DNA from 4 places in the Methylomonas sp. HW2-6 genome. Region 4 is predicted to be linked to each of the others. Evidence: riboswitches for the same ligand, from Rfam matches in the RefSeq annotation. Region 4 holds a riboswitch; each other region holds the start of a gene.
What was found. Region 4 has a riboswitch for cyclic di-GMP ahead of ACH518_RS05465 (PEP-CTERM sorting domain-containing protein). Riboswitches for the same ligand answer to the same signal wherever they lie in the genome.
Positions count from the first base shown of each region.

Region 1: it holds a riboswitch for cyclic di-GMP, as region 4 does, so the genes downstream of both, ACH518_RS08790 (hypothetical protein) here and ACH518_RS05465 (PEP-CTERM sorting domain-containing protein) in region 4, are expected to answer to the same signal.
Region 2: it holds a riboswitch for cyclic di-GMP, as region 4 does, so the genes downstream of both, ACH518_RS15635 (hypothetical protein) here and ACH518_RS05465 (PEP-CTERM sorting domain-containing protein) in region 4, are expected to answer to the same signal.
Region 3: it holds a riboswitch for cyclic di-GMP, as region 4 does, so the genes downstream of both, ACH518_RS17360 (hypothetical protein) here and ACH518_RS05465 (PEP-CTERM sorting domain-containing protein) in region 4, are expected to answer to the same signal.

Region 1 is NZ_CP184124.1:1,686,158-1,694,049, forward strand. Features, by position in the region: gene ACH518_RS08780 (amino acid adenylation domain-containing protein) at 1-3,524, shown strand, start outside; gene ACH518_RS08785 (ABC transporter permease) at 3,526-4,533, shown strand; cyclic di-GMP riboswitch class I at 4,861-4,937, shown strand; gene ACH518_RS08790 (hypothetical protein) at 5,037-5,795, shown strand; gene ACH518_RS08795 (VPLPA-CTERM sorting domain-containing protein) at 5,997-6,782, shown strand; gene ACH518_RS08800 (type I restriction endonuclease subunit R) at 7,080-7,892, opposite strand, start outside.
Region 2 is NZ_CP184124.1:3,231,421-3,239,312, reverse strand. Features, by position in the region: gene ACH518_RS15665 (formate--tetrahydrofolate ligase) at 1-567, opposite strand, end outside; gene ACH518_RS15660 (hypothetical protein) at 566-781, shown strand; gene rpiA (ribose-5-phosphate isomerase RpiA) at 771-1,448, opposite strand; gene ilvA (threonine ammonia-lyase, biosynthetic) at 1,601-3,124, shown strand; gene ppk2 (polyphosphate kinase 2) at 3,197-3,979, shown strand; gene ACH518_RS15640 (hypothetical protein) at 4,340-5,452, opposite strand; cyclic di-GMP riboswitch class I at 5,896-5,977, shown strand; gene ACH518_RS15635 (hypothetical protein) at 6,015-6,785, shown strand; gene ACH518_RS15630 (hypothetical protein) at 6,852-7,892, shown strand, end outside.
Region 3 is NZ_CP184124.1:3,611,870-3,619,761, reverse strand. Features, by position in the region: gene ACH518_RS17365 (hypothetical protein) at 1-216, opposite strand, end outside; cyclic di-GMP riboswitch class I at 1,030-1,106, shown strand; gene ACH518_RS17360 (hypothetical protein) at 1,160-2,167, shown strand; gene ACH518_RS17355 (cytochrome c peroxidase) at 2,443-4,713, shown strand; gene ACH518_RS17350 (hypothetical protein) at 4,803-5,537, shown strand; gene ACH518_RS17345 (2-hydroxyacid dehydrogenase) at 5,592-6,563, opposite strand; gene ACH518_RS17340 (hypothetical protein) at 6,634-7,428, opposite strand; gene ACH518_RS17335 (hypothetical protein) at 7,565-7,892, opposite strand, start outside.
Region 4 is NZ_CP184124.1:957,515-965,406, forward strand. Features, by position in the region: gene recB (exodeoxyribonuclease V subunit beta) at 1-511, shown strand, start outside; cyclic di-GMP riboswitch class I at 1,043-1,122, shown strand; gene ACH518_RS05465 (PEP-CTERM sorting domain-containing protein) at 1,197-2,027, shown strand; gene ACH518_RS05470 (hypothetical protein) at 2,109-2,897, shown strand; gene ACH518_RS05475 (hypothetical protein) at 2,894-4,594, shown strand; gene ACH518_RS05480 (hypothetical protein) at 4,648-5,226, shown strand; gene ACH518_RS05485 (YncE family protein) at 5,378-5,959, shown strand; gene ACH518_RS05490 (AraC family transcriptional regulator) at 6,009-6,923, opposite strand; gene ACH518_RS05495 (XRE family transcriptional regulator) at 7,271-7,892, shown strand, end outside.

The DNA.
Region 1 (7,892 bases), 730 kb from region 4:
GCAAGATCCTGGACGACTGGAGCCGCTCGACCGCCAATCAGGTTCCCGACGCCTGCCTCCACGAGCTGTTCGTCCGCCAAGCCTTGAAAACCCCGGAACAGGTGGCGGTGATCGGCGAGGAGAGTTCGCTCAGTTATCGGGAATTGCACGAGCAAAGCGACCGGCTGGCCGTTTATCTGCAACAGCTAGGCGTCCAGGCCGATACCCTGGTGGCGGTGTGTCTGCGCCGTTCGCCGTTGATGCTGGTCGGCTTGCTCGGCATTCTAAAGGCCGGCGGCGCCTATCTGCCGCTGGACGCCAATACCCCCGTCGAACGTAGCAAAGTCTTGCTGTTGGACAGCGGCGCTCGATTGTTGTTGACTGAAGCCGGCCTGGTCGAAGGCTTGCGTGAGATCCGCACCGGTCCGGCGATTCAGACCGTGGCGCTGGATAGCGACTGGCCGTTGATCGCCCAAAGTATCGGGCAACCGCGTCCCAGCGCGGCTCCCGAGCATCTGGCGTATGTGATTTATACCTCCGGTTCCACCGGCCAACCCAAAGGGGTGATGGTCGAACACCGCAACGTGGTCAATCACAATCTGGCCGTCATCGCCGCCTACCGTCTCAACGAGCGCGACCGGGTGTTGCAGTTTTCGACGATCAGCTTCGATATCTTCGTCGAGGAAGTGTTTCCGACCCTGCTCAGCGGCGGGGCGGTGGTGATGATGGACGGCGAGCGATTCACCGATGTGGCTTACTTAAAAAGCCTGCTGCAACGCCACCGAGTCAGTCTGATCAACCTGCCCACCGCCTACTGGCATACCCTGGTGGAGCAAGACTTCAGCGACACCGCGCTGAGCCGGGTGGTGATCGGCGGCGAAAAAGCCGAAGCGCAAAACTATCGGGCCTGGCGGCAACGCAACCCCAACATCGCGGTGATCAACACCTACGGCCCGACCGAAACCACAGTGATCTCGTTGCTGCATCCGATAGATCCGGCCCACGAGCCCGACCAAGCGATACCGCTCGGCAAGCCGCTGGCCAACACCCAAGTCTACGTGCTGGACAGCGCACTCAAACCGGTGCCGATCGGCGTGCCGGGCGAACTGCACATCGCCGGTGCCGGCGTCGCTCGCGGCTATCTGAATCAGCCCGAATTGACCGCGGAGAAATTCATCGCCAACCCGTTTGGGGCCGGCAAACTGTATAAAACCGGCGATCTGGTGCGCTGGCTGGACGACGGCAACCTGGCCTTTATCGGCCGCCGCGACCATCAGGTCAAGATTCGCGGGTTTCGGGTGGAATTGGGCGAGGTCGAAAGCGCGTTGGCCGAGCATCCGGCGGTTCGCTTGGCCGTCGTCATCGTCAGCGAACGCCAAGGCAACAAACAATTGTTGGGGTTTTATACCCACGCCGGCCAACCGCCCGAGCCAGAAGTCATGAAGGCTTTTCTGCGCCAAACCTTGCCCGATTACATGGTGCCGCTGGCGGTGCTGGCACTCGATACCCTGCCGATGACGCCGGGCGGCAAAATTGACCGTAAGGCACTGGCACAGCAAGCCGAGAGTTGGCTGGCCGGGCGCGGGGATTTCAGCCCGCCGCGCGGCCAACTCGAACAACAACTGGCCGAGATTTGGCGGCAGCTGTTGAACGTCGAGCGGGTCGGCGTGAACGACAATTTTTTTGAGTTGGGCGGCCACTCCTTGCTGACCGTGCAACTGATCAGCCGGATTAACGCCATTCTCCCCGACAGCTCACTGAATCTTGCCGATATTTTCAAATATCCGACGATAAAAGCCTTGACCGATTATCTAGAGCGCCCGCTGGAAAAACTGACCAATTCAGCGTATTTGCTTAATCTGCGCTCGGGGATTCCGACGTTTATCGTGCCGGGCATGCCCGGCTTGAGCGACGGCTATTTCGAACTGGCGGAGTGCCTGAAGCGGGAAGGGCCGGTTTACGGCTTGCAAATGAAAGGCTATAGCGACGAGCCGCCGGCGACGACGGTCGAGGACATGGCCGCGCACAATATCGCCCAGATCGAACGCGTCTGGCCGCAAGGGCGGATCAATTTGTACGCGCACAGTTACGGCGGCACCGTGGTCTACGAAATGCTGCGCCAGTTGCAAGATTCGGCCTACGAAATCGGCGAAGTGGTGTTGATCGATAGCGGTTTGTTGCTGCGGCAAAGCAGCGTGGACAAGGCCTCGGTCAAGGCATTCTGTAACTTCATGCTGACGAACGCCGGTATTTCGCCCGAGCCCTATCGCGGCGCGATCGCCGAAATTTTAAAAACCAAGCCCTACGCGGAGTGGAAAGACTGCTTTGCGTCATTATTGGCGGACATCATTCCGAATCTGGACGCCGGGCATTTTCGGAAAATCTGGCAAGTGACCGAGGCTTCGATTACCGCCCGTTACCGTTACACCGCCAAGTTGCCGTATCGGGTGACGCTGGTGATCGCGGAAGGCAGTAAAGGTTGGTTGGCGGCCAACGAGTGGAACGATTATTTTCAAGCCGTCAATGTGATCAAGGCCAAGGGCGAACACTTCTCGGTGGTCAAGCAGCCGTATTGCGCGGCGTGGTTGCGAGAGCTGAATCCCGAAGCGGCGGCTCAGTCGTCAATGCTCGCCGCGCCGCCGCTGGTCGAGCCGGACCAGACTAGCAGTCTGCTGAGCGTCAGAGGCTTGGAGAAACACTATGGCGAAGTGGCGGCGGTTGCCGGCGTCAGTTTCGAGCTGCAAGCTGGGACCTGCTTTGGCTTGCTGGGGCCGAACGGCGCCGGCAAAACCTCCACGCTGGAAATGCTGGAGGGCATACTCAAACCGAGCAAAGGCGACATCCTGTTTCGCGGCAAACCGATCGATAGACGCTACAGCCAGCACATCGGGATTCAGTTTCAACATACCGCCTTGCCGGAAACCTTGACGGTGAAGGAATGCTTGCAACTGTTTCAGAAACTGTACCCGCGTAGTCTGCCGCTCGACGACATTATCGAGGCCTGCGCGCTAGGGGACTACATCAACCGCGATTCCCGCAAGCTGTCCGGCGGCCAGCGGCAACGCTTGTTGCTGGGCATCGCCTTGATCAACGATCCGGACATTTTGTTTCTGGACGAACCGACTACCGGTCTGGACCCGCAATCGCGCCACAACTTCTGGAGCTTGATTCGGGACATCAAACAGCGCGGCAAGACCATCGTCCTGACCACGCATTACATGGAGGAAGCCGAGCAGCTTTGCGACGAAATCGCCATCATGGATCAAGGCCGAATTATCGTGCAGGACACGCCGGAGAACTTATTGCAGGAATATTTCGACGGCGTGCTGATCCGTCTGCCGCGGGCCAGCGGGCTGGCGGAGCTTCCAGGCTTGCCGTTCGCGGTGAGTGCCGGCGCCGAAACGGTGGAGTTCGTCACCGCCAATGTGGAAGCGGCGATCTCCCAACTGACTCGACTGAATATCTCGTTGGAAGGTTTGACGGTCGCCACGCCGAATCTGGAAAACCTGTTTCTTAAATTAACCGGCCACTCATTGAGAAGTTGAGATGAAGCATTTTTTGGCACTGCTAACAGCCCGCAATATCGAATTGATCCGCGACAAAGCCACCTGGGTCTGGAATTTCGTGTTTCCGGTGGTGTTGATCGTCGGCATCGCGGCGATATTCGACGACAAGGATACCGCGCTGTTCAAAGTGGGCGTGGTCGGCGAGGCCAGCGCGCAGATCAGCGCGTTCAAGGCCACCCAATATTTGCAGTTCATCGACTACCCCGAGCTGGATAAGGCGCTAGCCAAACTGCAGCACCATCAGTTGGACATGGTGATCCGGGGCGGTTCGGAAAGCGGTTACTGGATCAACGACAGTGCCGCGCAAGGCTACTTGTTGGAAAAAATCCTACTGGCCGGCGATCAAGCCATTACCTGGAAAAAGCAAGTGGTTTCCGGGCGGCAGGTGCGCTACCTAGACTGGGTTTTGCCCGGCATTCTAGCGATCAATATCATGCACAGCAGTCTGTTCGGCGTCGGTTTCACCATCGTCAGATACCGTAAAAACGGCGTGCTTAAACGCTTGAAAGCCTCACCGGTCAACGCCTTCGAATTCCTGTCGGCGCAAGTCGTCAGCCGGTTGGCGATGTTGATGCTGGCGATCGTGCTGCAATTTGTGGCGATGCACGCCTTGTTCGACTTTTTAGTCCAGGGTGCTTTTGCGCTGTTGGCGCTGATTGCGGTACTCGGTTCGGTAACCCTGATCAGCCTCGGCCTGTTGATGGCGAGTAGAACGAGTAGCGAAGAATTGGCCTTGGGCATCCTCAACCTGCTGACCTTGCCGATGATTTTGCTTTCCGGGGTCTGGTTTTCGCTGGAAGGCGCGCCGGCGCTGTTGCAGAACCTGACGCTGATTTTCCCGCTGACCCACATGCTGCAAGCCGCGCGCGCCGTGATGATAGACGGTGCCGGATTAAGCGATATTGCGCCGGCGTTGTTGACGCTCTCGGCAATGACGCTGCTGTTTCTGACCAGCGCTGCGCTGCGCTTCAGATGGGTGGAAGAGTAGCACCCGGAATCGCGTCAGTTCCGGCGGCGGCGCGGGATTTCACGCGGCGATTGCGTGAGATAACTTAGTTTTCGAGGACCGGCGCCGGATTCGCCGTGCCAAGCCTTGTTATTCCAGGCGAATCAGATTTGGCCTAGTGTTTGCTCGTCGCTAATTGATTCGAAAACCCGACTTTAATCTGCCTTCGCGGCCTTTCCGTTGCAGCGTCGCTACGCCGCAACTCCGCCTGCGTTTTGTGAGGAGATCGTCGGGAGCTCGAGTTATTGGAAGGAATTGCTGGAAGCTCAGGAAGTAATCGTTCGCGGAAGCAGCGATGCCGCAAGGATTGCGGCGCAACGCCACACCCGCCGCGAGGCGGAGCCGGAAAGCCACGGGTCTTGGAACAAGACGGCCGGGTTACCGGCGGGCAAGGTTTGCCGATAGACACGGCGTCGGCCGCGTCGATTTACAAACTTGGAACCCGCCGCATAACTTAACCATCGATAAATCTACAAGGAAAAACCATGTATCTATTTAAAAAACATAGCCACAAATTGGCCTCGGCCGGCGTTCTGGCAATCGGTCTATTCGGCGGACTGTTGACAACAACCGATGCCAACGCGGCTCTTGTTAGCGGCGTGGCGAATTTAACAATCGACAATTCCGCCTTTACTTCGGCTGTACCGGGTAGCGAAGGTTGGTATATCGCTAATTTCTGGGATAAAAACCATAACGCCACGCCGATCACTCTGGATACAACCGGAGGTGTCGCGCTGAGCCAGACCGGAACCTTTAGCGTGTCGTTGGCGGTCAATACCAATACCTCGACCATCAACTACGGGGCCGCTCGCAAGCAACAAGCCACGACGATGGACGCCGGCAACACCGCGGCCGGTCAAATCGGCTTGAGCGGTGCTTTCCGGATGGAGCCGGCGGCTGGCGGCACCTATCTCAATCCCGCCGATTTCTTTTTGAAAAAAACCGCCGGTCAATGGGACATCTATACCTACAGCAGCGGCTTTGGCCAACCGGCACTGTTCCGTTTGGTCAATGCCTCGGAATCGGTTAACGCCAACGGCGAGTTATCGCTGAGCGGCGACGTGTATTTCACGGCTCAATCCTTTTCCTGGAACTTGCTGTTGAATGGTAGCCAGTCGGTCAAGCTGGGTACTTTCAGTCTGGCGCCATCGGCAGTGCCGGTACCGGCGGCCGTTTGGCTATTCGGCAGCGGATTGTTGGGGCTATTGGGTTCAGCGCGCGGAAAAATCAGATTGTCCGCCTAAGCCGCCAGCCGGCACCGTCGTCGATCTGCCCGGCAATATCGGCGGTGCCGATCCAATTTATCCCAGCCGCCAGTTACACCGGTTCAATCCCGGCGTCGGATGTAGCGCCGAGCGTTGAACGCTTTCGCCAGCAATGGCGCGGGCGCCTGGGATTTTCAGTTAGGGCCGGTATTGAAATCACCTCTAAATCAAGGAAACAAAATGAAATCTTTAAACGTTGTCGTGATCGCCGCATCGCTGCTCGCGACATCCGCGCACGCCGCCACCGTGGCCGGCGGTTCGTTGATCCTCAACCTGGACCGGAACGCGTTCGCAGCCGGAATCGACTTGGATAACACGCCGGCGCCGTCGATTTATGTAGAAGAGTATTTCGACGCTTCGGCGGCTTCGAAAACATTTGCGCAGTTGCGCGACTCCAACACGCCGGTCGATCTCACGAACTATACGGCGAACGAAATCTCCGCAATCGGCCTTGAGTTCACCGTGAACGGCGCAAGCGTCGCACCCAATCCGACCAATCGGCACAACAGCCCGACGACTTTTAGCTTCGATCCCAATAACATCGCCGCCACCGCGACCGGAAACATCGGCTTGGCCGGCGGGATGCGTTATCGAGTCGATGTCGATCCACCGACCAACAGAGTCTTAATGGCCGATATGATCCTGGCATATAACCCGGCGGAGCAGCAAAAAACGCCGGAAAGTTCGGCGTGGGTAATCTATAACCAAGTCGGTTTTTCGGCCGTCGCTTTCGAATTGTTCGACGTGACAACGCAGTTAAACGGCAATGTTCTGACCTTGAACGGCAGTTTGGGGTATGGCTGGGGCTTCGATCATCTGGGCGCCGAAGTCGCTAGAGCCGCCAACGCCCGCATCGGCACCTTCAGTTTTCAAACCACGGTAGTCCCGCTGCCTGCCGCCGTCTGGATGTTCCTGAGCGGCGCACTCGGATTGGGCGCGGCCGGCTATCGGAAAAAAGCCGCTTGATGCGGATGTCGATAAACGAACGGCTGGGTTATTCCGAGTCGTTCATCGGCGTTGTTACGGCCTGAGCGACACTGTCAGCCGATGTTGAGAATTTTCCGCGAATGGTTGTCGAAAAGTTCCCAATTAGAACCTAGGTTTGTGGGGATGCTGAGGCCTTTTTCCGTTGCTTGAACCGGTAGGAGTCGTTGCCAGTTTCAAGGATGCCGCCGTGATGAGTAATACGGTCTGGCAAGCATAAAAAACCCGCGAAGCCAGACCCTTTCGCAGGGTTTGATACGTCTTCGGTATTTCCGGGGCCTATTGGCCCGCGCTCCAAGCCTCGCTGAGCACCTCGGCTTGTTTTAAACACAATTCAACCGCTTCATCGGCTTTATCCGGCGGATACTTCCAGCGCCGCAAAGCCCTTCTGACCAGATTCCGCAATCGGGCCCGCACACTGTCACGCTTGGCCCAATCGACGGTGGTGCTGTTGCGCAATTGCTCGGTAATGTATTTGGCCAGTTCGCGCAGGTTGTTATCGCCCAGCTCACGTACCGCCGATTCATTTTGAATCAAAGCCCGGTAAAAGGCGATTTCGTCCGGATTTAACCCCAGTTTTTCGGCTTGCGCCCAATCCGCCTGCATGTCCTTGGCGATGGCTATCAGCTCTTCGATGACCTGCGCGGTTTCGATGGCGCGGTTATGGTATTTGCGCAACGATTCCAGAATGCGCTCGGAATATTTTTTCTCGGAGACCACATCGGTTTTCATGCGGGCTTTCACTTCATCGCGCAGCAAGCGCTCCAACAAATCCACCGCCAGATTTTTTTCCTTCAGCTTTGCGACATCATCCATAAACTCTGGCGACAGCAAGCCAATATTCGGCTTGTCCAAACCCACCAAACTGAAAATATCGTCCACACCCTCAGCGACTATCGCGTTATCGATGATCTGCTTCAGCGCCGAATTTTTCTCTTCATCGCTGCGGCGTTTATCCACCGTGGTAAATTTGCTAATCGCCGCTTTGACCGCACTGAAAAACGCGATTTCCTTTTTCAGCGGCTCGACTTCGTCCAGCGTCGAGCACAAGGTATAGGCACTGCTCAACGCGGTCATCACATCCAAAAAGCG
Region 2 (7,892 bases), 2.2 Mb from region 4:
CAGATAGCCGTTGGCTGCGCCGCCCATGCCGACCACGATCTTGCGCAAGGCGCGGTCGTTCATGTCCATCACCCGCTTCCATTGGATGCGGCGCGGGTCGATGTCCAGCTTGTTGCCGTGGTTGATGTGGTTGTCGATCAGCGCCGACAGTAGGTTGTGGGCGATGCCGATGGCGTGGAAGTCGCCGGTAAAATGCAGGTTGATGTCTTCCATCGGCACCACCTGGGCGTAGCCGCCGCCGGCTGCGCCGCCCTTGACGCCGAAGCAGGGGCCCAGCGACGGCTCGCGCAAACAGATGATGGTTTTCTTGCCGATGCGATTCAGTGCATCGCCCAAACCGACCGTGGTGGTGGTTTTGCCTTCGCCGGCCGGGGTCGGCGAAATGGCGGTGACCAGTATCAATTTACCGTCGGCTTTATCGGTCAGACTGTTGACGTATTCCAGGGAAATTTTGGCTTTGTAATGGCCGTATGGGTCGAGATGTTCGGCTGGGATGGCGAATTTTTCTCCGGCCAAATCGATAATAGGGCGCATTTTTGCTTGTTGGGCAATTTCGATGTCTGACATGTTGAATATCCTGGAAACTAAATTAAAGCTCGAAGCGGCGAGGAGACCGGCTGACGGCGGAAATGGCGGCTATTTTAGAGGGCAACGGCCGCAGCAGCCAGAAAAAATCGGCGGAGCGGCGTCTTTTATGACCTGCCGAGGGCAGGGCGGAACAACTAACGCTTGCCGCCCGGTGGCGGCAAGCTTGCTTAGACAGGCGGCAATCAGTAACTGATGACTTCGCTACCTTTACCGACCAACACTACGTCCGCGTCGCGCATCGCGAACAGGCCGTTGGTGATGACGCCGGGGATGTTGTTGATCGCTTGTTCGGTGCCGACCGGGTCGACGATGCTCATATTGTGCACGTCCAGAATCTCGCAGCCGTTGTCGGTGATGTAGGGTTGGCCGGTTTCCTTGTTCATCCGCAGAATCGGTTGGCCGCCCAGTTTCACCAATTGGCGGGCGACGAAGCTGCGTGACAGCGGCAGCACTTCCACCGGCAGCGGGAACTTGCCCATCACGTCGACGCACTTGGTCTCGTCGACGATGCAGACGAATTTCTTGCTGGCGCCGGCGATGATTTTCTCGCGGGTCAGCGCGCCGCCGCCGCCTTTCAACATTTTGCGGTGCGGAGTGACTTCGTCGGCGCCGTCGACATAAATGTCCAGGTCGCCGCTGTCGTTCAATTCAATGACTTTAATTCCGATCGATCTGAGGTGCTCGGTGGTTTTGATCGAGCTGGACACGGCGGCTTCGATATCGTTTTTGAAGTTGCAGTCGGCCAGTTGGTTGATCAAATGCGTCACCGTCGAGCCGGTGCCCATGCCGATGATCGGTACGTTTTTCAGGTATTGCAATGCGGCGGCGGCGACTTGTTTTTTTAATTCGTCTTGAGTCATGTGTGATGGTCCTGATGGTTATGCTCTTATGAGTCCTGACACGGCTTTCAACCCGTCATTGTGTGGGATAATACCCGATTAACGCTGATCGCTCAGCAGTTTTTAAGGCCAGGAATGCGCGGCGCGACAGGATGCTGGCGCCGAGGATAGCGATGCTGAATTACATAGAAAAAATATTGCGGGCCCGGGTTTACGACGTGGCCGAGGAAACCCCGCTGGACTATGCGCCGACCTTGTCCGAGCGGGTCAACAACCGGGTCTATTTGAAGCGCGAGGACCTGCAGCCGGTGTTTTCCTTCAAGCTGCGCGGCGCGTATAACAAAATTGCGTCGTTGACGCCGGAGCAGACCGCCAACGGCGTGATCGCCGCCTCGGCCGGCAACCATGCCCAGGGCGTCGCGTTGGCGGCGAAACGGCTCGGCATCAAAGCCTTGATCGTGATGCCGAAAACCACGCCGGAAATCAAAGTCAAATCGGTCAAGGCGCGCGGCGCCAAAGCCGTGTTGCACGGCGACTCCTACGACGACGCCTACGCTCACGCCATGGAATTGGCCGCCGAGAAAGGCATGACCTTTATCCACCCTTACGACGACCCGGACGTAATCGCCGGCCAGGGCACGGTGGCGATGGAAATTTTGCGCCAGCGCAACGGCGAGATTCACGCCATCTTCGTGCCGGTCGGCGGCGGCGGCTTGATTGCCGGCATCGCCGCCTACGTCAAATTCGTACGGCCGGAGATCAAAGTCATCGCGGTCGAGCCTGACGATGCCGATTGCCTGAATCAGGCCTTACGCGCCGGTGAGCGGGTGGTGTTGGAGCAGGTCGGCCTATTCGCCGACGGCGTCGCGGTCAAGCAAATCGGCGCGGAACCGTTTCGGATTGCGCGCCAGTTCGTCGACGAGGTGGTTACGGTCGGCACCGACGAAATCTGCGCGGCGATCAAGGACATTTTCGACGATACCCGCTCGGTGGCCGAGCCGGCCGGCGCCTTGGCCGTGGCCGGCCTGAAAAAATACGCCGAACTGAACGGTTTGCAGCAACAAACCCTGATCGCGATCGACAGCGGCGCCAACATCAATTTCGACCGGCTGCGCTATGTTGCCGAGCGGACCCAGGTCGGCGAGCATCGCGAGATTTTGCTGGCGGTGGCCATTCCCGAGTCGCCCGGCAGTTTCCTGAAATTCTGTAAAGCGCTGGGTAAACGCAACATCACCGAGTTCAATTACCGCTATTTCGACCCGGCCATGGCCCAGGTCTTCGTCGGCATCAGCAGTAGCGGCGCCGAGACCGACAGGCAGCAATTGCTGGAGCATTTGGCCGCAGAAGGCTTTGCCGTGACCGATATGACCGGTAACGAGTTGGCCAAGGACCACATCCGGTACATGGTCGGCGGCCATGCACCCTACGATGTCAAAGAACGGGTTTACAGCCTGCAATTTCCGGAGCGGCCCGGCGCCTTGTTGAAGTTCCTGATGGCATTGGGCAGCCAATGGAATATCAGCCTGTTTCATTATCGCAACCACGGCGCCGCGTTCGGCAAGGTGTTGATCGGTTTGCAGCTCGGCGACGCGGAAGCGGTGCATTTCGAACAATGCCTGAACGCGTTGCAACTGCTTTACCGGCAGGAGACCGGGAACCCGGCCTACCGCTTGTTTGCCGGCGGTGCTTCGACTTAGCCCGGTTTCGGCAAAAACTCCGGGAGCGTGCTATTTTCCAGTAAACCCTTCAACCCGGAACAGGCGGCGGACATGAGCAAAAAACACCAAAAACAGGCCGAGGCACCCGATTACAAGGACGTGCTACACGAATTGCAGGTGGAACTGGTCAAGCTGCAAAATCATATTATCAAGCACGGCGACAAGATTTTGATTTTGTTCGAAGGCCGCGACGCCGGCGGCAAGGACGGCGCCATCAAGCGCATCATCCAGCATCTCAGTCCGCGCGAAATCCGGGTGGTCGCGTTGGGTAAACCGTCAGACCGCGACAACAGTACCTGGTATTTTCAACGCTATACCGCACATCTGCCGGCGGCGCAGGAGTTGGTGCTGTTCAACCGCAGCTGGTACAACCGGGCCGGGGTGGAGCGGGTCATGGGTTTTTGCAGCGACGACGAATACCACGAGTTCATCGAAACGGTTTCGCATTACGAGCAACTGCTGGTGCGCTCCGGCATCAAGTTGCTGAAGTATTACCTGGACATCAGCAAAGGCGAACAAAAAAAACGGCTGGGTCTACGCCAAAAAGACCCGTTAAAGCAATGGAAAATCAGCCCGATCGACAAAGAAGCGCAAAAGCACTGGCAAGCCTATAGCGAGGCGCGCAACATCATGTTCGCCAGAACCCACCACTTATCGGCGCCGTGGACCATCGTCAAAGCCGACGACAAAAAACTGGCCAGAATCAATTTGATCAAGGATTTGCTGTTCCGGCTGGACTACAAAGGCAAGAACGAAGCACTGGTGTTGCCGGACGCCGATATCGTGTTCAGTTACGAAGAAAGCTATCTGCACAACGGCATGATTGCGCCGTGACCGGTGCGGTTTCGGCCGGAGTACACCGTCGCCGTTGAGGCGGCATCGGCTTGGTCCGGGAAGGCTGGCAATGCCAGCCTTCCCGCGGCCCGATCGTAAATCACACCCGACGGCCAGGATTTTTCAGCATCCCACTGGTCCAACCGACCGCTACCGACATCCGTTGCGCCGGAATCCGACCGTCGTCTCCGGTCCAGCTCCGGCCGCGCCGGAAGATTGCTCGCCTCAACTCGCCTTGATCGAAACCGCCCAATTTGGCGCAAGGCTATTGAGCTGCGTCGAGCCGGCCTTGACTTTTGTCTCCCCAAACGACCGCCTGCACGCGTTGCCTTGTAACGGGCTTCAGGAATTTCGCCGGTTTCACAGGCTTAATTCGCCCGATGCAACTTGTTTTACCGGAATGCAGGCGGGGCAGGATACCTGCAGCAACTCGCCGCTATGGCGGTGGCGGATCGGCCGGGCCCGGCCGTCGGTTTGGTTCATGGCCTGAAATAGCCGGTTTTCCTCGGCGATCACTTCATGTTCGTGTTCGAAAGGATACAGCCCCGGCGCCAAGCCGCCGCCGGCGATGAAGTGTTCGCTATCCAACAGCATCAATTTGGCGTGCAGCAATTCGTGCAATAAAGCGTCGGCCGGAGCGATGCTGCACGCCGGGGTAGCGTCGCAGCCGGGGTCGCCGAGCAATTGCGCGCCGAGGCGGGTATCGAAACGGATCGTCACGCTGCTGATGCCGAATTGGTTGCCGAATGCCACGGTTTGCCAAGCGCCGGCCTGGTAATCCAACCCGATTTTTTGGCCGCGTAATTCGCCGATCAGCGCTACTGCCTGCGGATATCGCGAAAAATAGTCGGCGATGGTTTGCAGATCGGCGTTGACCGTGGGTGGGTCGCCTGATTTTTTTTGGTAGAGCGATTGCAGGAACTCGGCGATGTCGGCTGCCGCGGCGGAATTAACCTGAACGTTCGTCTGTTTTTGGCTGTAGGCGGCGAGAACTTGCGCCGCTGACGGCGGATGCCGGTGGCGCAAACGAATCACGCCATCGCCGCTGTTGGCGCTAGCGCCGAGCGGACTTGGCAAATGCTGGCCGGCCACCACGTTGACCGGCAACAGTTCATCGGCGCCGACGCTACGCGAGACCGCGCTGAGGCCGATACAAAAACTCAATACCAGACCGATGCCGCGGCGGCGGTTGGCGTCGGCCCAGGTTTGCTCGTGGCGGCGGGCATCTTCCTTCAGGTACAGCGCATAGCGTTCGGCGATGGCTTGCAATTCGGCGAAGGCCGCCGGCTCGCTCCGGCTCAGGTCGGCTTGACAGACCAGGGCCGGGCGGCCGCCGATTTGGCAGGGATGCAGAAAATTGCAATCCGGATGGTGCAGATACCAACGGTTCAATGCCGAGGCCAGACCGGCTAAATCGCCGATCGGCGGCTGCGCGCCGGCAAAGGCTTGGTGCAAAAGGTCGATTTCTGTCATGCGGGAAGGTTCTGGTTTGAGTCTGCCGGCGCGGGGCCAAGTGGTTCAGCCACTGTAGCAGCGGTGTAACCAGACCGGCAAGCCTTGCTTGTCTTGTTGCGCTCGCTACGCCGAGTCTGAGCGATAAGGAAGATTTAGCAACCAATACAACAGCATAGACACGGCCTGAATCCCGGATTCGCGCGGCCGTGTAATACAAATGTATTACGTTTCATCAAACTGTAACCGACGCGTAACGAAAAACCTCGATTTCAACTGAAATAATTTGCCGCAACTGGAACTGCGCCGGAATGCGCGATGGTTCGCACAGTTACGGATCGGACAGGGAGCAGGGACGGCACGCAGACGGAGCGGCGAGGGAAGAGGTTAGGGAGTAGGCGGTGGATACAAAAATGGTAGCGGGGAGAGCGGCGCCATCTCGGTGCATTGGTAAGACTAAGGAAGTGTGTAAAAGCCAAACCCGTCGCGAGGCGGGGACGGAAAGCTACGGATGTTGCCGCCAGGCAAGATGGCCGGGTTGTCACCTTGTGTATTTATGGTTTTTTAAAACATGAGGCTAAAAATGAACAAATTCTCTAAAACTTTGGTTGCGGCGGCTCTGTTGGCCGGTGCTGGTGCGGCTAACGCGAGTATCTCAGTATTGGGTTCTACCGATGCGACCCGCGAACTATATTTCCAAGCATACGACAGCGTTTCCAAGCTGACTTACAGCCTGGACTTGGGTATCACTTTGTTGGATCTGGTCAACAACTATTCCAGCGAGACTTACACTATCAGCCGCGATCTGAGCAGCGATGCCAACTGGACTGCGATGACTTCGGTCGCAACTTACAACCCAGCTAACGTTCAGTACGTATTGGCGGTAGGCCGTTCTTCGAAATTGTTCATTACCCAAAAAGAAGGCAATCCATTGCCGGCTTACGATGCTCCGCTAACAACTAGCGGCGTGGCGACTGTGATTACCAACCACGCTCAGGAAATCAACGTAGGCTTGGAAAACAATCCTGCGTTGAACGTCAGCAAATTGGTATCGGACACTGAGCCGGCGAAAACCGGTCAATGGGCTTCCGGCGGAAACTTGCCGGACAATATCTGGGGTACCACCGGCGGTTCGGCTGCGGCTGTTGCATACGGTCAAAAAGCTGACTTTTGGTATGCGAATCGTACCGATGTAACCAAAGCTGCCGGCCAATGGCTGTTGTCCGGCAACACTCTGGAATACAAAGTATTCCCAGTTAGCAATGTACCGCTGCCGGGCGCAGTCTGGATGTTCGGCGCCGGCTTGATGGGCTTGTTGCGTGCAACCCGCCGTAAATGGGCAGTTGCCGAGTAAACCGCTTTACGGGCGGCGGTGAAGCCGCCGCCTGCTTTTCAGCTTTAACCCACACGAGACACGACCATGAAAAAATTAGTATTAGGCGCGGCTATCTCCGCAGCAATGTTCGGCGCTGCGGCGCAAGCGGCGATCCCGACCATCGACCCGGCCAACACGCGCGTGCTGTACATTTCCGGCGCTACCGCTGCCGCCACCTTTATCGATCGTCTGGTGACTTCCACCAACGTTGATCCGACCGACCGTATTTGCGACCCAAGCAGCCAAGTTTATCGCTTCAGAGATACCGGCAACACCGAGCAATTTGCGATTTACTGCAAAGCCAACAACACCGGCGCCGTCGGCGCGAGAAATCCCAGTCTGCCGACCGGCACAGCGAATGCCAATCTGTTGGTTTATAAAATCAACACCGGCGGTTCCGGTACCGGTGTGACCCCGGTGGCGCAAGCGACCCCGTTGGCCTTCCTGAACATCGCCAGCGGTTGCACCGAAATCAGCGCCGGCAATTTGAGCACACCCGCCGATATTCAGTGCACCAACATCAACAACAACCAAATCCCGGACATGGGCTTGTCGGATGTCGACCCGATCCAGTTCAGAGGCAACAACGCGATTAACGGTGTCGATATCAGCGCCACCGACGTCGCCAAATTGACCGTCAAAGCCGCTGCGGCCTTGAATTTCGGCGCGCCGGTAACCTGGGACTTGTACAGAACCTTGCAGGCCGCGCAAAAATCCACCAACGACCTGCCGGCATCCTGCTTGATCGGCGATCGGAACGAAGTGTGTATGCCTAGCCTGACTTCTGCGCAAATCGCTTCGATCCATGCCGGTAAATGGGCGGACTGGAATGCGTTGAAAGTCGGTAACAGCGCCACTGCGCCAGGTTTGCGCGACTGGGCCCTGGATCAAACGACCCCGGTTTCTGCATTCGGTGGCGGCACCGTCACGATTGCCGACTTGGCGCCACCTGATGAGAGTGGTTCTGCTGGTATTGATGGAGCGACATTGCACCTTTGCCGCCGCGACGTCGGTTCAGGTACCCAAGCCCAATCCAACATCATTTTCCTGGGTGACGGTTGTTCTGATGCAGCAACCGCTTTACCG
Region 3 (7,892 bases), 1.8 Mb from region 4:
GAAGCGTGCGGACAATGCCTTGGAATAGCTCAAGCCGATTTGCAAGTTGTCCGGGCTGGAGGATTGTTCGTGAGCATATTTCCAGCGCTGGTACAACCGGCTTAAAACTTCCGGGTTGCCGTGGCCGGTAAATGGCGCTTCCGGGGGTGGCGTCACAATGGTTCCGATGCCGAGCGCAGCCGAGAATGCCAGCGCGCGTTTATAGCGTATTTTCATAATGTTATCCGTCGTTGTTCAGGCCATGCGATTGAGCCGATGGTGTACAAGGCAGCGGTGCGGCTACCTCGGACCGGGCGGTCAATTGATAGTTGCGGATAGCAATAGCCATGCCTCTTTTATATAAATCCTTTATAAATCAAAATTTTGGCGTTTTTTTGTCTGGCGATCGGCTTGTACGGGAAAATCGGCGGTTTGCTATCGACTATCGTTTCCGCGAGTTTTCCAGTGTTAGGCGGCGCGACTGAAAACCTAAGGATTGCGCGGTTTTCGCGGGTGTGGATCTCGGTATCCGATCGTCCGGTAGTGGCGGTACCGGACTCGCGCTGTTGCCCGGATGCAGGTGCCGGGTAAATCCAAATTATGTGATATCGCGCACACGCTAAGTGAAATCACACAGTATGTGTGTTTTTTATGCATTTGCAGGCGACTTGGGGTTGGCCAACCGGACTTACACAAACGGTGTCTATGGGTAATTCATTAGTTAAAACAACGGACTAGAGTATGCGTTGCAGCTTAGGCCTGCCGGGCGGTTAGTCGTCGTTACCCAGCTGTTTTCCGGCTGCACCGCGCTACCGATGCCGGATCGGCTGGTAACCGTTTTTTTGCTGTGAATGTTTAATAAGTTAATGAATTTAATGAGGTATTAGTGTTGATTTGTCGTGCTGACCAAGGCGTTGCCGCAGACGGCCAATACTGCGGCAAAATCCGCAAGTCTTGGCTGGATTGATTGTAACTTATTGAAAATTAATTAAAAAAAATAGGTACAAATTGTGCTTTCTCATTCGAGTGATAACGGACGCGATATCACCTCCGGGAAAAAGCCGAACCTGCCGCGAGGAGGAGACGGAAATTCAGGGGTCTCACGGCGAGACGGCCTGACTGCCCTGGACTAGGCAATTATGCAATTTCTTCACTTCGAATCAGTTATTGAGGCATCAATATGATAGGCATTAATCAACAGAGCTTACGCCGCGCAATTCTGGCTGCGCTCGGCGCCAGCGTTATGGCCGCTTATTCCGGACAGGCCGCCGCTATTAGTCCGGCCAGTCTGGGTGTTATCGACGCTGGCGACAGCGCTAGCGTATCCGGCAAGGCGCCGAAAAGGGCTTGGGCTGACTACGGAACCGGTTTTAACTACGGTTGGACCCATACGCCACCCTTCAGGATTTTTCAGGTCGGCGATGACGCCGACGTCGCCGCGGGTACTCGATTCGATGTCACGGTCAATCTGAAACAAAACGGCGGCACGGCACCGATGAACTATCCGGGATTTTCGATCTGGACCAGCGGAACCGCGCCCATGGTTACCGGTGCCGCCGACGGCAGCGGTTACGGACATGCCTGGAGTCAGGTGCGCGGGCCTTACGATGGCGGTGTCGCCGGTTACGTCGCGCCTCCTGGTCTGGGCGGCACGGGATTGCTGGGTGTGCCCGGCGCCGATTTGACTCAGGGCAGCAACGGCTGGCTGGGTGAAGGCGGCGGCGGAAACATAGTCCGCGGCCATGACGGATGGATCGGTTATGCCAATGCCGGCTACTCCTTCACTAACGGCGATGGCGATAAGATTCAAGGTCTGCTCGCGGGTGCCACCAACCCCGGAAATGTCGGTCAATACGGCGGCGGTGCCAGCGATCCGCTGAATGGTACGGCACTCACCAACGTCAACCAAGATTCACCCTACGTCTACACCGGTTTCGCGACCCTGAGTGCCGGCGAGGCGATGTTGACCCTGCAGGGCTTGAAAGCCGGTTATTACTTGATCGGCTGGGCGGGTAGTTGCCCGGATGATAATGCCAATGGTCAAAATTGCGGAATCGGTGCAGGCCAAAACTATATGTTGACCATCAACAATACCGGAGTCAGTGCGGTGCCGTTGCCCGGAGCTGTCTGGATGTTCGGTTCGGCTCTATTGGGTTTTACCGCGCTAGGTCGAAAAAAACCGGTCTAGCTTACAGCGCCAGCCTATCCGCTTTGCCGAATGGGGCGTGCTCGGGTAACAAGGTCCAAATGCCTTATGTCCGATGTTGTCCCGATTAGCTGGCGCTCACAATAATTTAGTGGTCGGTTCCCGGGGTTGTCTAGGTTGGGGCCGGCCCTGATTTCTTTGGTTTCGACTGAACGGATGCAATCGAAGGCATGCGCAGGTTCAGTCTTTATCCGACTCCCAGACCGGGGCCAAAGCAGATGCGGCGCCGGGTGAATAGCGGGTTTTACGAGGCAGGTATGAAGGTATTTCCGAGAATCTTTTTAATAGCGATCGCTTCGCTGGCGGCGCTGCCGGTGGCGGCCCACGGACCGGTTCCGGTATCGTTACAGCGGGTACCGGTGCCGCCGGTGCCGGGTTTGTTGGACGGTTCCAGCCCGATCGTGGTGAATAAGGCGGCAGCGATTGCGTTGGGCAAGGCCTTATTTTGGGATATGAGCGTCGGTAGCGACGGCATGGCCTGCGGGTCTTGCCATTTTCACGCCGGGGCCGACGCCCGGGTCAAAAATCAGCTGAATCCCGGCGCCAAGAGCAGCAAAGCCAGCGGGCAGACGTTCGATACGTTGGCGTCGGGCGGTGGCGGCCCCAATCATACCTTGCGTTCGCAAGACTTTCCGTTGCACCGGCTGTCCGATCCGGCCGATAAATTCAGCGCCGTGACCTTTACCACCGATGATGTGGTGGCGTCGTCCGGTACCTTTAGCGGCGACTTCAAAGGCGCTTCGCGTTTCAGCGGCAGTGCCGACCAATGTTCGCGTAGCGTCGATGCGGTATTTCACGTTAACCAAACCGGTACCCGGCGGGTGGAGCCGCGGAATGCGCCGACTGTAATCAATGCGGTGTTCAACCACCGCAATTTCTGGGACGGGCGGGCCAACAATATCTTTAACGGTAGCAGTCCCTGGGGTGAACGCGACTCGAATGCCGGGGTTTGGGTCAAACTCAATTCGCGCTCGGTGGTTAAAGAAAAGCTGCATCTGGAAAACTCGTCTTTAGCATCGTTGGCGACGGCGCCGGGTTTGAGCGATACCGAAATGAGCTGCAGGCAGCGGACATGGGCCGATATCGGCCGCAAGCTGTTGGGACGCCAAGCCTTGCAACATCAGAAGGTGCACCACGAAGACAGTGTGTTGGGCCCCTATAGCTTGAGCAGCATCGGAAATCTGAAGCCCGGTCTGAATACGACCTATAAAAATCTGATCATGCAGGCTTTCAATACCAAATACTGGTCTTATAGCGGCATCGGCCCGTTCGGTGCTCCACCGGGACAAACCGCCTACAACCAAATGGAGGCCAATTTCCCGATGTTCTTCGGCTTGGCGCTCCAGCTTTACCAGTCGACCTTGGTGGCGGATCAATCGCCTTTCGATTTGAGCCCGGTGGATGCCAGTCTGCGCCCGACCTGGACCAATATTGTCGGCGCCACGCCGGCCGAGACCGAGGCCAAGCGCCAAGCGCTGAAAGACGGCGGCAACTTGTTTTTCAACAATCATTGTAATTTGTGTCATGCCGGCCCGAGCTTGAGTCTGGCCGCGGTCGCTACCAATGCGGCGTTGTTAAAGCCCGAGCCCGGCAAAACCTTTGGTTTGGCAGCGACACCAATTTCGTACGGACCGGATGCGTTCGGTCCTTCCGGCGGCGCGCGAGCAGCCGGCATGACCCAATATGTCAATCCGGTAACCCGGGATTTCAGTAGCGACGGCATGCCTTTGCTGATGGACTTGGGGTACATCAACACCGGTGTTGCCGATCCGAATGGCGACCGAGGAGTTGGCGGTCTCGACGATTTCGGCAATCCGCTATCCTTTGCCGCTCAGTACCTTCAGTATTTGCAGGACCGTCCCGCCGGGATCAAGGATCGTCTGGTTAAGGATATTCGCGCTTGCGATTTCATCACCGCGATTGCGATTAATACCGACGTTTCCGAGCCTTATTACTTTACCGCAGTGGAAGGTATCCAGGCGGACGGCAGTCGGGAGGGTGTGTCGCGCAATCAAAACTGTGCGGATCCGGCCACAGCTTTCATTCCGTCGCCCAGCTCGGCACGCAACGAAGCCAATGCCGCAAATCTGGGCGTGGCAGTCAAGGCGGCCTTTAAAGTTCCAACCCTGCGTAATATCGAGCTGACCGGGCCGTACATGCATAACGGCAGTATGGCAACGCTGGAACAGGTGATCGAGTTTTATGGCCGGCAAGGTAATTTCCACAACGATATTTTGCACGAGCAGGTCGGTACCATCTCGTCGTCGATCAATTCGCCGGCTAACCGGGCCAAATTGATCGCGTACCTGAAATCGTTCACTGACGACCGGGTGCGCTATGAAAAGGCGCCGTTTGACCATCCGGAGGTGATCGTGCCGAACGGCCACGACGGTAACCATGAAGCTGTTGTATCCGGCAATCCGTTGCAAGCCGATCTGGCGCAAGACGAAGTATTAGTCGTCCCGGCCGTCGGTGCCAATGGTTCAGTCGACCCGCTGTTGCCGTTCGACCAGTTGTTGGCGCACTGAGCGGCTGAATGCCGTATCGAAAACACCGGCCCGCGCGACGCCGAGTCGCGCGGGATTTCCGGACACAAAAGTCAAGTAGAGATTAACTTATGCAAACTTCAATAAAACACAGAGCCGTTCTGGTATGGCTGGCAGGGTTGGGGCTGTTTACCGCGGGTACGGCGACTGCCGCTACAAGTTTCAACAGTTCCGCAGCGTTAAGTTACAGTATTGAGAGCATCGTCAACCTGAGCAATCCGGGGGATCTGTCCGGCCTGGAGATCGTCGGCTATTTCCAGCAGATCGACGCTCCGGCCAATCCCGGCGACGAATATTCGCAAGTGCAAATCAACGGCGTCGGCTCGGTGCTCGCCAACAATCCTGAGTTGTCGACCGGCGGCGATTTCAATTACACCTTTGCCGCCAGCGGCACCTTGGCGAACGGTACCCTGGATGCGCACCATTTGGGTTGGTACGGCTTGGAGTTTCGCAATAACGGCAGCGATCGCTACGCCATCAATTTGCGTCTGGATTATCTGCTCAGCGCGGCGGCCGGCTCGGCCACCGATTCCAGTTCCGTGGCGATCGATTTCTTTAACGGTGACGGCCTGTGGCAAGGTGCCGACCGGGTCGATACCGCGTTCAATGACCTGAACGTGTCACGAGCCGGCACTAGCGGCCTGTTCGGCTTCGAATTGGCGGCCGGCCAGACCGAAGGTTTATACGCCGACGTGCGGATGGATAACCATCTGGAAGCCTCGCCGGTACCGCTGCCGGCCGCGGTGTGGTCGTTTCTGGCCGGCGTGATCGGTATCTTGGGTCTGAAAAAACGCCGAAGCGAATAATCGGTCTGATCTCAGCCACCGGCGGTCGGGGTCGGACGTGCCGCGCCGCCGGCCTCACACCACCCGGTCCGGTGGCGTCCGGCCGGCGAAAAACGCTTGCAAATTGGCCAGCACTTTTTCGCCCATCGCCGTGCGGGTGGCGATCGTGGCGCTGCCCAAATGCGGCAACAAGGCCGCATTTTCCAATGCCAAAAAGCCGGGGTCGATGTCCGGCTCGCCTTCGTAAACATCGAGGCCGGCACCGGCAATGCGCTTTTCCCGCAACGCCCGAATCAAGGCTTTACTGTCGACCACATCGCCGCGAGCGGTATTGATCAAGTGCGCGCTGGGTTTCATCAGGTCCAAGCGGCGTTCGTCGATCAGATGCCGGGTGTCGGCGCCACCGGGGCAATGCAGCGACACGTAATCGCACTGCGGCAAGAGTTCTTCGAGTGTCTCGCACCGCACCGCTTGCAGATCGGCGACGATTTCCGGATCGGCCGGGCTGGGTTTGACGTACAAAATCTTCATGCCGAAGCCGTGGTGCGCTTTGCGGGCCATGGCCTGGGCGATGCGGCCGAAGCCGACCAATCCCAACGTGGCGCCGGTGACGTCGCTGCTCATCATGTGCGTCGGACACCAGCCGCGCCATTGGCCGGAGCGGACCAAGCGGTCGCCTTCGGCGCCGCGCCGTGCCGTCATCAGCAATAAAGTCATAGCAATATCGGCGGTGCTTTCCGTTAGTACGCCGGGGGTATTGGTCACGACCAAACCTTGTTCCCTCGCTGCCGCGATGTCGATATGGTTGTAGCCGACGCCGAAATTTCCCAGGATCCGGCAGCGTTTGTTGGCGACGTTCAGCACCTCGGCCGGTAGCGCATCGCAAACGCTCGGGCAGACCGCATCGTAGTTTTGCAGAGCCGTTCGAAACTCGTCGGCGTTCATCGGGTGGTCGTCGCCATTCAAGGTTGTATCGAACAGTTCCTGCAATTTGGCTTCGACGGTCGCCGGCCAGCGCCGGCTGATCAACACTTTGGGTTTACTCATCAAAAATTCCTGTATGGCTGCGTTCGGGCCGCCAGTATAAGCCAGCCGGCGGCGATTTTCGGCGCGGCGGCTAAGGATCCAAGGCCGGATTTGAGCGGGAAATCTCGCCGGTGGTGTGTTCGCGGTCGTAGGCTCTGACCCGCGCGGCCCTCAGGCTGTTGATACTGGCAATGTTCTCGTCGTGCTGATGCAGTGCGCGTTCGCGTTGGGCCGTCGCGTACTGTTGTTTCTGCTGCTGCAATTCCAGCGCCAATTCGGGTTTTCGATATTGCATTTCCAGGCGGCTGTTGGCGATATCCTGCTGCCTAAGCTCAGATTGGGTATCCGCCTGGCTTTGCAATAGTTCCAGCGCTCGTTGTTGGTTGGCTAGCTGGCGTTCCGCCAAGCGATTGGCGTCTTCCAGTTGTTGCTGACGCAGGCTACGTTCGGCCTCGATTTGGGCTTGTTGCCGATCGCCCCGGCTTTGCTGCGCTAGCCATTCTTGCTGGCGCAGCAGACTTTCTGCAGCAGCGGCCAGTCGTTCGGTTTTTTGGTAATCCCGGTACAGCCAGAGCCCGGCCGCCACCGCCAGTAGCGCGGCGACCATAATCTGCCGCGGCGCAAGTTGGAAAGGCCTATGCCGCTCGGCCGGGGCAATAGCCGAGTCGGCCGCGACCTGCGCCATCGCCAGTTTACGGTCGTACGCCAAGCGGCGCTGCGCATCCGACAGGATCAGGAACGCCTCTCTGGCGCGGGCCAGACTCGCCAATGAAGCATCGTCATGGCGCCCGGTGTAGAGCCGTTCGACGGTTTTGAAAGCGCTATGGACTTGTTGTGCGGTAGCCGTTTCCGGAAGGTTCAGCAATTGGTACAGGGTTTTCGCCATGGCCGTCGCCTCTTGCTTGGTCGTGAGTCGAGACGGCGTATCGGTGAGTTTGCCGACTGTCGCCGCCGATTGGATTGTCAATGGCAGCGACTATAGGCAACTCAAAGCTCAAGCGCAAATATACCCTTTAAAAACCTTAAGCGATCGCGTAAGCGCGGCGAGTCTGGCGGTGGCGCAGCATGGCTAGCGACCCAAGCAGGCAGCCCAGCGAAAACCAGGCTATGGCCGCCAACGGCAGTCCCGATAGATTTTGCGCTTCGGTCTGATCGGCATCGATAGTGTGCCCGGCCGCGGTCGATGCGAACCCGGCTTGAGCCAGGCCATAACCGGCGCTGGGCATTAGGGTCCAGGCCACTTGGCTCAGTGTCGGATAATCCATGGCCGACCATTCGACTAATTTGCACAATTCGCTCGGAACCGTGTTGTTTTGGCAGCCCTGGAGGGCTGCTGGAAATAACCAGCGG
Region 4 (7,892 bases):
CACACCGCTCAGCGAAGATCCGGGGTTTTGCCTGAAAAATCTGGCGCCGGCGCAGTGCATCAAGGAAATGCCGTTTTACCTGTTCATGCCGGGCCGGGTGGATACCGCCCGCATCAACCGGATCCTGGCCGCCTGTCCGGCCTATCAGGCGCTGGACGCCAAACAAATCAGCGGCTATCTGACCGGCTTCATCGATCTGGTCTGTTGTTACGGCGGCCGCTACTTTGTAATGGACTACAAAACCAACGCCTTGGCGGACTATAGCCAGGCCAGTCTGCTGCAGGCCATGCGCGAACACAATTACGGCCTGCAATATTGGCTGTACAGTCTGGTATTGCACGCATACCTGGACCAACGCCTGCCGGACTACGATTACGCCCGCCATTTCGGCGGCGTCAAATACTTGTTCGTGCGCGGCATGGAGCCCGAGCGGCCGGCAAGCGGCGTGTTCGCCGACCGCCCGGAGCAAGGTCTGCTTGGCGATCTGGCCGATGTGTTCTTCCGTACCTAGCCGATTTTCAGCGCTGCTACGATTTAAAAATCCGATTTTGCCTGTTCTCGTGGTGGCTTGGCGGCGTCGATCCGGCCAGGGACAATCTAAATATGTTAAATCACCCAGGCCGGTATCGGGATTTGCCGATATCAAGCCAAAGAGCCAGCCAATACAATAAGTTACCATTTGCCGCTTAGGGGGTGTTTGGGTTAAATCCCCTAACTTCCGTCGTCCGTTTCATCGCTTGGGCTTGTCGTCATCAGACCAAGCTGGAGCGGACATCCATTCTCTCAATCGCGACTCGAATCTCCCGTCCACCCTTTCCGGCCCCGCCGTTCCTAATATTTCAGCCGCTCGGCTTCCCGCTCCAGCCTGCTGAATCGGCATCTGGTTTTATTTGTTAGGACTGGCATGGTATCTGCTGAACTCCTGTTGTAGCGTTTGCCAGCGTTCTGGTGGCGGCTGTGGCCCGCCCGACCGGTGCGTTAGCAACCGCCGCTCACTAAAGGAATATGCCGTTCGGGGTCCAGCCGTCCGGTTTTCAAGGAGGGAGCACTTCGCCACATCCGCCGCAAGGTGGAGCCGGAAAGCCGCGGATCTCGGCAGCTCGAGACAGCCGGGCCGCCTCTCGTGCGAGAGTCATCGACGGCTTGAGTCGTTCAAGCCGCTTATAGCGTTTATATCTTTCATTTAGGAAAAAAGTATGCAAAAGATCGGATCGAAATCGCTGCGGCTACGCTGCGTACTGGCTGCCGGCGCGCTGGCAATCGCTAACGTGGCAAGTGCGGGCACGCTGAACGGCGGGGTATTCCAAATTTCCTATGACAATCCCGATGATTTGTTGTCGGGCTTGACCTTGGGCGACGGCGCGATCACTTCGTATTATGTCGCCAATTATTTCGACAAGTCGTTGGCGGACAATATGAATGTGTCGCAAATGCTTGGCGTGGCAAACGATACCTACCCGGCGCCTGCGACGCTGTCGTTCGACATCAACCCGTCCAGTTTGGCCGGTACCGGCATTCCGTTCGGTAGCGGCGGCCGCAACAACAAAGCGACCACTTTAACGTGGGGAAGCAGTCAGGACGCGTTGACCAACTCGTCGACCTTTACCGCCAGCGGCGTTGCCGGGCTAAACGGTGTGGTAATGACTCGCGGCAGTTTCACCGGTACGCTGCTATCCGGCGATTACCAATTCGGCTACGTCGCCGCTCGCAATAATGGCGTCAACAGCGGTTGGGCTCTGACCAACAACGTCAGCTTCTCGTCCACCACCTACGATACCCGCAACATCAGCGTCACCACCGACGGCGACAAACTGCTGTTTACCGGCGAACTGTGGTATTCCGCCAGCACCAGCGCCTTCCTGTTCGGCGGCGACGGCGTCAGCCAAGCCGGCCGCGCCGGTACCTTCAGCCTGATTTCTCCGGCTCCGTCTGCGGTTCCGGTGCCGGCAGCGGTCTGGTTGTTCGGTAGCGGTTTGTTCGGCGTGATGGCCTCCACTCGGCGTAAACGCAAAGCCATTCCGGCCTAAGCCGGCTTTCGCACCCGGCCATACCCGGGTGCTTTGTCTTGGCTGGCACCGTTTTTCGAGATTATTTCCCTCAGCATGACTATGAGTATTCATTTAGCTAGATTTTCGGCGCTCCGCTTCGGCTGGGGTATGTTGCTGGTCACGGCGTTGTTATCCCCGGCGGAGGCCGCCACGGTATCCGGCGGCTGGTTGGTCGTGAACTTGGATCGCGACGCGTTGGCCGCCGCCGTGGATATCGACGAAACGCCTGCCCGGTCGATGTACCTGGAAGAGTTTTTCGACGCGCAGGCCTCGCGCAGCCGGAGCTATAGCCAAATTTTGGAAGACCACCTGGTGCCCGGCGTGGCGGAGATTCCCGCAACCGGATTGACGTTTGCCGTTAACGGCAGCTCGGTCACCAACTTAACCAACCGGCGGAGCAAGCCGACGACCATCGACTTCGATCCGGCCGATTTCGAGGCCACGGTGACGGGTGCTATCGGCTTGGCCGGGGTGTTCCGGTTTCGGGTCGATACCGGCTCGGACTTCAATCGCATTTTATCCGGCGATTACACCTTGGAATACGCCGCCGCCAATATCGACCTTGCCAGCGGCCGCTCGGCCTGGAGTCTGTACAACCACGTTTCTTTCCGCTCGCAGTCTTACAACCTGTTCAACGTCGTGATGGGACTCGATTCCGGCCGCTTCAGTCTGTCGGGCGATCTGGGTTTGGGAGAGGGCTACGACCACCTGAACGGCACCCGCGATGCGATTGTCGGCAACTTCAAGCTGCAAACCGCGGTGGTGCCGCTGCCGCCGGCATTCGCGTTGTTCGCGGCCGGCTTGGCCGGGTTCGGTTTTTGCCGCAAGCCAAGAGGACACATGTTATGAAAATCGACCTAGGCCAAGCGGCTAGCACCTGTCCGCTCCGTTGCGCGCCCCCTGCGAAGCGCTTGGTGACAGCGTTGGCGGCTTCGATGCTGACCGCCGGCTGGACGCAGTCCGCGATCGCGAATCAATACAGCCAGGGCGCTTATATCAGTACCCAAGTCAATGTCACCGCCGACGGCAAAAATATCGTCGGCGATGCCGCCAACGAACCGAGTCTGGCGATCAATCCACTGGACCCGGCCAATATGGTGGTTTCCTGGCGCCAGTTCGATTCGGTGGACTCGTCGTTTCGGCAAGGCGGATGGGCTTATACCGCCGATGCCGGTGCGCATTGGCATTTCAACGGCACGATCACACCGGGCGAAGGCCGCAGCAATCCGACCCTGGATGTCGACGCCTTGGGCAATTTTTACTACCAGAGCCTGCATTTCGATCCGAGTTATACCTTTGTCCAAGACATCCAGGTCATCAAATCATTGGACGGTGGCCGCAGTTGGGAAGCGCCGGTGTTCGCTTACGGCCAAGGCGGCGACAAGGCCCAAATGGCCGTGGACCGCAGCGGCGGCACCAGCGACGGCCACGTCTACCTGAATTGGCGCGACTGTCTGGCGGAAAAATGCTTCGTCCGCTCGATCGACAGAGGCGCCAGCTTCCAGCCGCCGCTGGCAATCCCGGAGACCCCGACCTTCGGCACGATGCGGGTCGGCAACGACGGCGAGCTGTATCTGGCTGGCAGACGGGAGCCGCCGGAATTCGACGAGGAACACCAAGACCGTAACCTGCATCACCACCTGTTTTCCCGGTCATTGAATGCCCGCGATCCGGCGCAAACCCCGACCTTCGATACCCGCGAAATCGACTTGGGCGGTCTGGCTCCGCTGTTTTTGTTTAAGCAAAACCCCAACCAATACGGGCCTATCGGCGACGTCCAAGTCGGTGTCGATAGCTCGGCCGGCGCGATGCGCGGCCAGCTTTATGTTTTGGCGACGGTCGATCCGCCGGGGGCGGACAATCTCGACATTACCTTCGTCCGCAGCGGCGACGGCGGCGACACCTGGAGCGCGCCGATACGCATCAACGACGACGCGCAGAGCAAAAATAACTGGAATTGGTTCGGGATGATGGGCGTGGCGCCCAACTCGCGCATCGATGCCGTCTGGTACGACACCCGCGATAGCGGCAATTACAAGGTGTCGCGGCTGTATTACAGCTACTCCTGGGACGGTGGGCAAACCTGGAGCAAAAACGTTCCGGTTAGCCCGGCATTCGACACCACAATCGCTTACCCGCACGGCTCGACCAAGATCGGCGACTATTCCACCTTGGTGTCGGGCAAGGACGGGGCCAGCCTGGCCTACACCGCAACCTATAACGGCGAACAGGACGTGTACTACCTAAACGTGTTTCCGGACTGTAACCAAAACGGCCAATCGGATGTAACCGACATCGAGCGGCGCCGGGTCGGCGACACCAACACCAACCATGTGCCGGACGTGTGCGAGGCCATCACGGTGGCCGGCGATTTTGACGGCGACCGCGATGTCGATCAAGTCGACATTAACCGGATTCTGGCGGCGCGCGGCAGCAAGATCGCCGCCGGCGACCCGCGCGACATCGACCGTAACGGCGTCGTCAACCTTCTCGATGCCCGCAAACTGGTGCAATCCTGTACCCGGCCGAAGTGCGCGACCAACTGAACAAATTTCCACAGACCGCTGACCAGCCCATCAAACATAAGGAGATACCGCAAATGAAAAACCGTTTTAGCCTGACTCTGCTCACTGCGTGGTTATTATCGATATCGGGAACGGCAGGGGCCGCGATCGAATTGAGCCTGGTGCCGATCACGCAGACCGCTTCGTCGCTTAGCGTCGGCGTTTCGATATCCGGCTTGGGTAACGCTGCGGCGCCGTCGTTGGGAGCCTACGATTTGGACCTGGTTTTCGACGGCGATCATTTAGCGTATGTCGGCGCGGTATTCGGCGATCCGGTTTTGGGTAAGGCTTTGGACCTGCTGGATTTGGGTTTGAATCCGTCGGCGGCGGCACTGGCCGGCGCAGGCCGGTTGAATCTGTTCGAATTGTCTCTGGATAGTGCGGCGACACTAAACCAATTGCAGGCGGACAGTTTCATCCTGGCTGTGCTCAATTTCGATTTTCTGATGGCCGGTAGCAGCCAATTGAGCCTGAACATCAACGCCCTAGGGGATGCCAACGGCGATCCGTTGCAGGCCGCCGCGACGCCGATCGCTGTCACTTCCGTACCCTTGCCGCCGGCTTTTGCCTTGATGGCCGCCGGCTTGGGCTTATTGTACCGGCGCCGCGCTTAGTGCCGTTTCGACTCGGCCGCATCTCGATATTCCTTTATCTTGCCGCTGCGGTGTCGTGTGCATTACCCGAGGGTGTTATTCGACCGGCCGTGCTGTGAAAGGCAAGTATCGGCGGATAGGCGCCGCGTTTACCCGTCAGGAGGAGATCAAAATGTTGGGATCGATTCGCCGCGCGACCGTGCGTGGGCTCTGCTTTGTCATACTGCTGCCGGCAAACGCGCAATCCGGTTTTACCCTGTTTGAAAGCGGCCAAGTCCGGCCGTTGGCGCTGTCGCCGGACGGCAAGTTACTGTTTGCCTTGAACAAGCCGGATAACCGGCTGGAATTGTTCCGGGTCGGCGACCGCAGTGCAGTGCCGTTGGGATCGGTCCAGGTCGGGTTGGAGCCGGTCGCCTTGGCGGTCAGGAACGACAAGGAAATCTGGGTCGTCAACCATCTATCCGATAGCGTCAGTATCGTCAATCTGGACGAGAACGGCAGCGGCCGAGTGACCCGGACCCTGTTGGTTGGGGACGAGCCGCGCGACATCGTTTTTGCCGGTCCCGGCAAATCCCGCGCCTTCGTTACGACCGGCGATGTCGATAAAAACGACTTGAGTTTGCTGTTGGCAAGCAAAAATACGGCGGCGGCCATCGGCGATCCGAAAGATTTGGATTACGACGGCACGATCACCGCCCAGGATGCCCGTAAGTTGATTTCGCTGTGTAGCCTGGAGCGTTGCGCGCTGAATTGAAGCGCAGGTGCCGGAGCTACTGGTCATCCAGTGGTGAGGCTCGGCCTGATCACTCTGGAATCGGAATCAACGGATATTCGGCGCCGCTGTGCGACCGGCGGTAGCGGCCGGGGCTGGTGCCCAGGCAGCGTTTGAAGGCGCGGCTGAACGACGATAGCGAGTCGTAGCCGCAGCGGCTGGCGACTTTCTCGACCGTCATGCCGCTTTCGCTGAGCCAGTCGGCGGCGATCTGCATCCGCCAGCGCGTCAGATACTCCATCGGCGGCAATTGGAAATGGCGGTCGAATTTTTGGATCAATGCGGTTTTCGACAAACCGACCTGGGCGCACAGCCCGTTCAAAGTCCAATCCCGCCACGGCTCTTGGTGAATCAGAGCCAAAGCCTTTTCCAGCCGGGCGTCCGCCATGGCGCCGAACACGCCGCCCCGAACCGAACCGGACTCGATGCAGTGGCGCACCGCCAACAGGAAAATGCCGTCGCACAGGCGTTCGATCACGGCAAAGCTGCCGAAGCGGCCGCTGTCGGATTCGGCCGTGATCAATTCGATCAATTGCGCCAGAATCGGCCCGGCCTGCCGCTGCCTGACCACGATCTCGGTCGGCAAGGTCCGCCAGACCGGCAACGGCGCAACCCCTGGTTCGATCAGGCCGCAGACCATGCCGCTGTCGCCTTGCGGCCAGTGCGCGGTGCGGGCGCCGGGCAAATCCGGCCTCACGTCGCTCGGGCTGTAACTGAGATAGTGCTTGCGGGCGTGCGGCAAAAACAACACCAGATCGCCGGTTTCCAGCCGCAACGGCTCGGGCCAGGCCGGCGAGTGGACCCAGCCGCACCCTTTGGTCACCAAATGAAACCAGATCGCCTGTTCGGAATTATGGTCGACCACCCAGGGGCCGCACAGGCCGCCGGCAAATACCAGTCGCGCCCGCAGACTCAGACTGTGGAAAATTGCAGACAGGCCATCCATACGTCAACCTCGGTTAAACGGCCGGTCTCGGCAACAGCGCCGGCCTTTACGCCGCCGGCACATGATAGGACTGTTTCCGGACTGTGGGCAAAGGTTTGCCGGCGGGGTGTATTCGGGTGGGATTGAAGTCGAGGCGGAGAGTGATTTTGCGAAGGGGTGAGCCGTAACTGGTTTTTTGGGTTGTCTCAATGATCCTGACGTACGCATAGCGTATAAGGCTGTCATGCTATGATTCGGACTAGACTGATGCGCTAAGAACGCACCTTATCGCGTTGTCTGTAATAAGACCTTACTGATCTTGGTATGCGTTATGTTTTAGTACTCCTTTTAGAAGAAAAAATAGACTTATGACCGTCGCAAACATCAACACGACCATGCTGACCTGGGCGCGCGAGCGCTCCGGCATTGCCGTGTCTGAATTTGCCCGGAAATGCGGTGTCAGCGAAGATAAACTCAGAGAGTGGGAATCCGGCCACCGGCCGTTGACCTTCAAGCAGGCCATGACCTACGCTGAAAAGGCCCATATCCCGTTCGGTTATTTGTTCCTAGTCCAGCCTCCAATCGACGATTTGCCCATTCCCGATTTGAGAACGATCGAAGGCCAAATCGGCCGGAACCTTAGCGCAGAATTGCTCGACCTGATCAAGCTGATGCAACAGCGCCAGGAATGGTACAAAGACTATTTGCAACAACATTTTGTCGGTCCAAATCCTATCGTTGGCCGCTTTGCTGTCAAAGATGGAGTCAGAGCCATCGTCCGAGATATGCGCATCGCGCTTGGTGTCGGCAATCATCCGCAACGCGGCAGTTGGGAAGATTACTACCGCGATTTGGTCAGCCGTATCGAGTCTGTCGGGGTTTTGGTAATGCGCCAAAGCGATGTGGGCCACTACACGCGACCGTTGCGCGTCGAAGAGTTTAGAGGTTTTGCAATTGCTGATGATTACGCGCCGATCATTTTCGTCAACC